Regions from separate parts of the Streptomyces sp. NPDC051315 genome, predicted to be linked through region 2. Evidence: predicted binding sites of a transcription regulator. Region 2 holds the regulator's gene; the other holds the start of a gene.
What was found. Region 2 encodes HrcA, which represses chaperone genes, less so after heat shock. Its sites were predicted from a motif close to TTNGCACTCNGNNNNNCNGAGTGCNAA; they were not measured.

Region 1: the regulator HrcA is predicted to act here: its motif matches at 1,590-1,616, upstream of groES (co-chaperone GroES).

The regions. Positions count from the first base shown of each region.
Region 1 is NZ_JBITEN010000031.1:52,820-56,228, reverse strand. It holds gene groL (chaperonin GroEL) at 1-1,000, opposite strand, end outside; gene groES (co-chaperone GroES) at 1,135-1,443, opposite strand; gene ACIBBD_RS37525 (polysaccharide deacetylase family protein) at 1,824-2,633, opposite strand; gene ACIBBD_RS37520 (polysaccharide deacetylase family protein) at 2,630-3,409, opposite strand, start outside.
Region 2 is NZ_JBITEN010000035.1:20,298-23,706, reverse strand. It holds gene ACIBBD_RS38340 (DUF3097 domain-containing protein) at 1-206, opposite strand, end outside; gene ACIBBD_RS38335 (MBL fold metallo-hydrolase) at 238-972, opposite strand; gene hrcA (heat-inducible transcriptional repressor HrcA) at 1,136-2,152, shown strand; gene dnaJ (molecular chaperone DnaJ) at 2,153-3,289, shown strand.

The DNA.
Region 1 (3,409 bases), on a different contig from region 2:
CGACGATCGTGGTGTCGTCCTTGGTGACGGTGACGCGGCGGGCGGAGCCGAGCACGTCGACGCCGACCTGGTCGAGCTTGAGGCCGACCTCCTCGGAGATGACGGTGGCGCCGGTGAGGGTGGCCATGTCCTGCAGCATCGCCTTGCGGCGGTCACCGAAGCCGGGGGCCTTGACGGCGACCGCGTTGAAGGTGCCGCGGATCTTGTTGACGACGAGGGTGGAGAGGGCTTCGCCCTCGACGTCCTCGGCGATGATCAGCAGCGGCTTGGAGGAGTTGGTCTGGATGACCTTCTCCAGCAGCGGCAGCAGGTCGGCGATGGAGGAGATCTTGCCCTGGTTGATGAGGATGTACGGGTCCTCCAGGACGGCCTCCATGCGCTCCTGGTCCGTCACGAAGTACGGCGACAGGTAGCCCTTGTCGAAGGCCATGCCCTCGGTGAAGTCCAGCTCCAGACCGAAGGTGTTGGACTCCTCGACGGTGATGACACCGTCCTTGCCGACCTTGTCCATCGCCTCGGCGATGAGCTCGCCGACCTGCTGGTCCTGGGCGGACAGACCGGCCACGGCGGCGATGTCGGACTTCTCGTCGATCGGGCGGGCCGAGGCGAGCAGCTCGTCGGAGACGGCCTTGACCGCCGCGTCGATGCCCTTCTTCAGGGCGGCCGGGGAGGCGCCGGCGGCGACGTTCTTCAGACCCTCGCGGACCAGGGCCTGGGCCAGCACGGTGGCGGTGGTGGTGCCGTCACCCGCGATGTCGTTGGTCTTGGTCGCCACCTCCTTCACCAGCTGCGCGCCGAGGTTCTCGTACGGGTCCTCGATCTCGACCTCACGGGCGATCGTGACACCGTCGTTGGTGATGGTGGGGGCACCGAACTTCTTGTCGATGACGACGTTGCGACCCTTGGGGCCGATCGTCACCTTGACCGTGTCGGCCAGCTTGTTGACGCCGCGCTCGAGGGCGCGACGGGCGTCCTCGTCGAACTTCAGGATCTTCGCCATGACAGCGGGAGCCCTCTCGGAAATCTGTGGGTGGAAAAGACACTGCGCCCCGGGCGCCCGGCTTCTCAAGTGGTCGCGGGGGCCAGGGGCGCAGCTTCAAGCAACAAAATGTGCTTCCGGAATGTCCGGGTGACTTACTTCTCGATGATCGCGAGAACGTCGCGAGCCGAGAGGACGAGGTACTCCTCGCCGTTGTACTTCACCTCGGTGCCGCCGTACTTGCTGTACAGGACGACGTCGCCGACCTTGACGTCGAGCGGCAGGCGCTCGCCGTTCTCGAAGCGGCCCGGGCCCACGGCGAGGACGGCGCCCTCCTGGGGCTTCTCCTTCGCGGTGTCCGGGATGACCAGGCCAGAGGCCGTGGTCTGCTCGGCGTCGAGCGGCTGGACCACGATGCGGTCCTCGAGCGGCTTGATGGCAACCTTGGAGCTGGCGGTCGTCACGATCCGACCTCCCCCTTCGGAGATCTCACGGGGTTAACTGTCTGAGGTGGCGACCAGGTGGATCCGTCGTCGCGGGTGCCGGACCTGCCCGTCGCGTTGTTGGCACTCTCCAGTGGGGAGTGCCAGGGCTGAGACTATGACCGGGGTTAGCACTCGGTCAAGCGGAGTGCCAATGCCGGCGGCGCGTCGGGGGTTTTTCACGGGCGCCGGGCCGTGCCGGCTTCCGGAGTCCGTGTCGGCGTCGGCGGGGGCTGCCACGCCCGGGACCCCCGCTTCGGCCCCGAACGGGCCTCGTCCCCGAACGCCGGACGGGCTGGACATACCACCCCGGCCCGGGAGGCACTGCCGCACCCATCCCATGCCGCCACATCAGGTGGCCGTCAGAGGTAGTCCTCCAGCCGGCCCACCGTCAGCCCCTGTTCCTGGATCCGCCGCAGCAGTGTCGTCGTCCGTTCCCTGAGGCTCGGGCCCGTCGTCTCGTCGGGGTCGACCGCGATGATGTCGCCGGGGCGGAGGCGGGGGGAGCCGTGGGTGTAACGGAGGTCGGTGGGACCCATGGAGACGCGCCAGAGGACGACCGCCGTGATGCCGCAGCCGGCGGCGGCGCGCAGGGTGGTGGTGTCGTACGTGCCGTAGGGCGGGCGGAAGAGGCGGGGGCGCAGGCCGAAGCGGGATCTGAGTTTGTCCTGCTGACCGCAGATCTCGGCGCGCTGGCCGGCGTAGGGCAGGCCGCGCAGGGCGGGGTGGTCGAGGGTGTGGTTCTGGAGGTTCGCGCCGACGGACCGCAGGCGCGCGAAGTGGGCGTAGGCCGGGCCGGCCACGCTGTCGGTCAGGAACATGGTGACCGGGAGGCGGAGCTCGCGGACCATGTCGACGAAGCGGGGGTCGCGTTCGGCGCCGTCGTCGTAGGTGAGGAAGACGACCTTGTCGCGGGTGGGGACGTGGTCGACGACCGGGGGAAGGTGGGGGCGGCGCGCGGGCGGCGGTGAGGTCGGGGCGGGGGTGGGGGCGGGGGCCAGAGGGGACGACAGGCCCCAGCGGCGGTAGGCCGGCCGGGGCGCCTGACCGGGGTGCGGTCGTACGTGTTCCGCCGCCTTTGCGCTCTGGTGTTCGACCGGGTCGGCGGACCGGGCGCAGCCGGTCAGCGTCGCCAGGACCAGCAGGACGGCCACCAACCCCCGCGTGGTCACAGGTAGTCCTCCAGGCGAGCCACCGCGTATCCCTTCTCCGTGACCTTGTTCAGGAACCGGCGGATCATGTCGGGCATCGTGCCCTTCCAGTCGTCCCGGCCGCGGAAGTGGCTCAGGACGATGTCGCCGGGGTGGAGGTCGCGGTCCCACTCCCGGTAGTCCCAGTGGTCGGCGAAGACCTCCGCGTTCCAGAGTGGCGCGTACTTCACGCCGCAGGCCTCAGCGGCACGCAGGGTGTCGCGGTTGTAGCTGCCGTAGGGCGGGCGGAAGAGGGTGGGCCGCTTGCCGTAGCGCTCCTCGATCACGTCCTGCATGCCGCAGATCTCGTGCTTCTGACGCTCGTAGGACAGCCCCGGCAGGTAGGGGTGGTGGAGGGTGTGGTTGTTCAGGCCCACTCCCCCGTCCCGCATCTTCTTGAAGTAGCCGTAGTCGTCCTTGATGAGGTAGTCGCTGAGGAAGGCGGTGTACGGGATCTTCAGCTCGGTCGTCATCCGCAGGAACGCCGGGTCCTTCTCGGCGCCGTCGTCGATGGTGAGGAAGACGACCTTGTGCCGGGTGGGGACGGTGGTGAAGACCGGGGGGAGGCCGAGGTCCTCGTGGTCGTCGACCTCGAAGCCGTCGCGGGTGGGGATGTGCGGTTTCCTCGCGGGGGGTGCGGGGGCCCTCAGCGGGACCTTTCTGAGGCCCCAGCGTTTCGCCGCCGCGACCCGGTCCGCGTAGTCGGCGCGCAGCTTGTCCGCGTACGAGTGCAGGGCGCCCTCCGGCAGGTCCTGGCC
Region 2 (3,409 bases):
AGCAGGAAACCCCTCGGCTCCAGCGGGAACACCCGGTGCTTGCCGAAGCGGTCCTCCAGGGTGACCGTGCCCGCCTCGCAGCGGATCACCGCGCCGCAGAAGCCGGTGCCGGGTTCCTCCACCACCAGGCCGGGCTCCGCCGGGACCTCGGGGACGGGCTGCGGCTTCTTCCAGGGAGGGGTCAGGTCGGCGGAGTACTGGCGCATTCGGATGACGATAGGAGAAGCCCGGCCGCGGTCACGGCGACACGCCGAAACGGGCCGCCAGCGCGTCCCGCTGCGCCCGGACGAACGCCGCGTCCACCACCGCCCCGTGACCGGGCACGTACAGCGCGTCCTCGCCGCCGAAGGCGAGGAGGCGGTCCAGGGCGGCCGGCCACTGGGACGGTACGGCGTCGCGGCCCGCCTGCGGCTCGCCCGACTCCTCGACCAGGTCGCCGCAGAACACCACCTCCGGCGAGCCCGGCACCAGCACCGCCAGGTCGTGGGCCGTGTGACCGGGGCCCACGTTCGCCAGCAGGACCTGCCGGCCGGCGCCCAGGTCGAGGGTCCACTCGCCGGAGACCAGGTGGCGCGGGCGGACGAGCGTGTCCACGGCCTCCGTCGCCGCCGTCTCGTCGAGACCGTGGCGCACCGCGTCCGCGCGCAGCTCCTCCGCCCCGCGGCCCTTGCGGGTGAGGACCGACTCCGCGCCCACCGCCGCGAAGACCTCCGCGCCCGCGAACGCCGCCGCCCCCAGGACGTGATCGAAATGGGGGTGGGTCAGCGCGAGATGGGTCACACGGTGGCCGGCGAGTTCCTCGGCCTGCATCCGCAGTCGCGCCCCCTCCCCGAGGCTCGACCCCGCGTCGATCACCAGGGCGGCGTCCGCCCCGACGACCAGCCCCGCCGTGCAGTCCCACACCGGCAGCCGGCACCGCCCGACCCCGGTCGCGACCCGCTCCCACCCGAGCTCTTCCCAAGTCACCGTCATACCGCGACGCTAGCGGGACACCCCCTCCGGGCGCGGTGCGACGGGACCGACCTTGCCCCGGGCGTACCCCACGGCCGTACACTGGGCCGGGGAACGCTGGCACTCGGAACGGACGAGTGCCAGGTGAGGCGCCAAGGGGACGACGTGCTGGAGGTGTGCGCGCATGCTGAGTGAACGACGGCTCCAGGTACTGCGTGCCATCGTCCAGGACTACGTGGGCACCGAGGAGCCGGTCGGCTCGAAGGCGCTCACCGAGCGGCACAACCTCGGCGTCTCCCCGGCGACGGTCCGCAACGACATGGCCGCCCTGGAGGACGAGGGGTACATCGCCCAGCCGCACACCAGCGCGGGGCGGATCCCCACGGACAAGGGGTACCGCCTCTTCGTCGACAAGCTGGCCGGCGTCAAGCCGATGACGGCCCCCGAGCGGCGGGCCATCCAGAACTTCCTCGACGGCGCCGTCGACCTCGACGACGTCGTGGCGCGGACGGTACGGCTGCTCGCGCAGCTCACACGGCAGGTCGCCGTCGTGCAGTACCCGTCCCTGACCCGGTCCACCGTGCGGCATGTGGAGTTGCTGTCGCTCGCGCCCGCCCGGCTGATGCTCGTGCTGATCACGGACACCGGCCGGGTCGAGCAGCGGATGGTGGACTGTCCGGCCCCGTTCGGCGAGGCCTCGCTGGCGGATCTGCGCGCGCGGCTGAACAGCCGGGTCGCGGGCCGCCGGTTCACGGACGTGCCGCGTCTGGTGGAGGACCTGCCGGACGCCTTCGAGGCGGAGGACCGCGGCACGGTCTCGACGGTGCTCTCCACCCTGCTGGAGACCCTCGTCGAGGAGAACGAGGAGCGGCTGATGATCGGCGGCACCGCCAATCTCACCCGCTTCGCACATGACTTCCCTCTCACCATCCGGCCCGTCCTGGAGGCCCTCGAGGAGCAGGTCGTGCTCCTCAAACTCCTGGGCGAGGCGGGCGATTCGGGCATGACCGTGCGCATCGGCCACGAGAACGCCTACGAGGGACTCAACTCCACGTCGGTGGTGTCGGTCGGCTACGGTTCGGGCGGCGAGGCAGTCGCCAAGCTCGGCGTGGTCGGACCGACCCGCATGGATTACCCGGGAACGATGGGAGCGGTACGCGCAGTGGCACGGTACGTCGGACAGATCCTGGCGGAGTCGTAAGTGGCCACGGACTACTACGCCGTTCTCGGCGTGCGCCGCGACGCGTCGCAGGAAGAGATCAAGAAGGCCTTCCGGCGGCTCGCACGCGAGCTGCACCCGGACGTCAACCCAGATCCGAAGACCCAGGAGCGGTTCAAGGAGATCAACGCCGCTTACGAGGTGCTGTCGGACCCGCAGAAGAAGCAGGTCTACGACCTCGGCGGCGACCCGCTCTCGCAGGCCGGCGGCGGTGGCGCGGGCGGCTTCGGCGCGGGCGGCTTCGGGAACTTCTCCGACATCATGGACGCCTTCTTCGGTACGGCGTCCCAGCGCGGGCCGCGCTCGCGCACCCGCCGGGGCCAGGACGCGATGATCCGGCTGGAGGTGGACCTCGACGAGGCCGCCTTCGGCACGACGAAGGACATCCAGGTCGACACGGCGATCGTCTGCGCCACCTGCAGCGGTGAGGGCGCGGCGCCGGGGACCACCGCCCAGACGTGTGACATGTGCCGCGGTCGCGGTGAGGTGTCGCAGGTGACCCGGTCCTTCCTGGGCCAGGTCATGACCTCGCGGCCCTGCCCGCAGTGCCAGGGCTTCGGCACCGTGGTGCCCACTCCGTGCCCGGAGTGCGCGGGCGACGGGCGGGTCCGCTCCCGCCGGACGCTCACGGTCAAGATCCCGGCCGGTGTCGACAACGGCACCCGCATCCAGCTCGCCGGCGAGGGCGAGGTCGGTCCGGGCGGCGGTCCGGCCGGTGACCTCTACGTCGAGATCCACGAGCTGCCGCACCCGATGTTCCAGCGGCGCGGCGACGACCTGCACTGCACGGTCACCCTCCCGATGACCGCGGCGGCCCTCGGCACGAAGGTGCCGCTGGAGACGCTGGACGGCCTGGAGGAGGTCGACATCCGGCCCGGCACCCAGTCCGGGCAGTCGATCCCGCTGCACGGGCGGGGCGTGACGCATCTGCGCGGCGGCGGGCGCGGTGACCTCATCGTGCACGTCGAGGTGCAGACGCCGACCAAGCTCGATGTCGAGCAGGAGCGGTTGCTGCGGGAGCTGGCCAAGCTGCGGGGCGAGGAGCGGCCCCAGGGGCAGTTCCAGCCGGGTCAGCAGGGGCTGTTCTCCCGGCTGAAGGACGCGTTCAACGGGCGCTGACGCCGCGCGGACCGGGGCGGGGCAAGGAACCCGGCGCCGGGGCGGACCTCGCCGGGGGCTGCCGCCCCCGGAGCCCGCTCCGCACCCCTCGCTCCGGACCCCGCTCCAGCCCGGACGGGC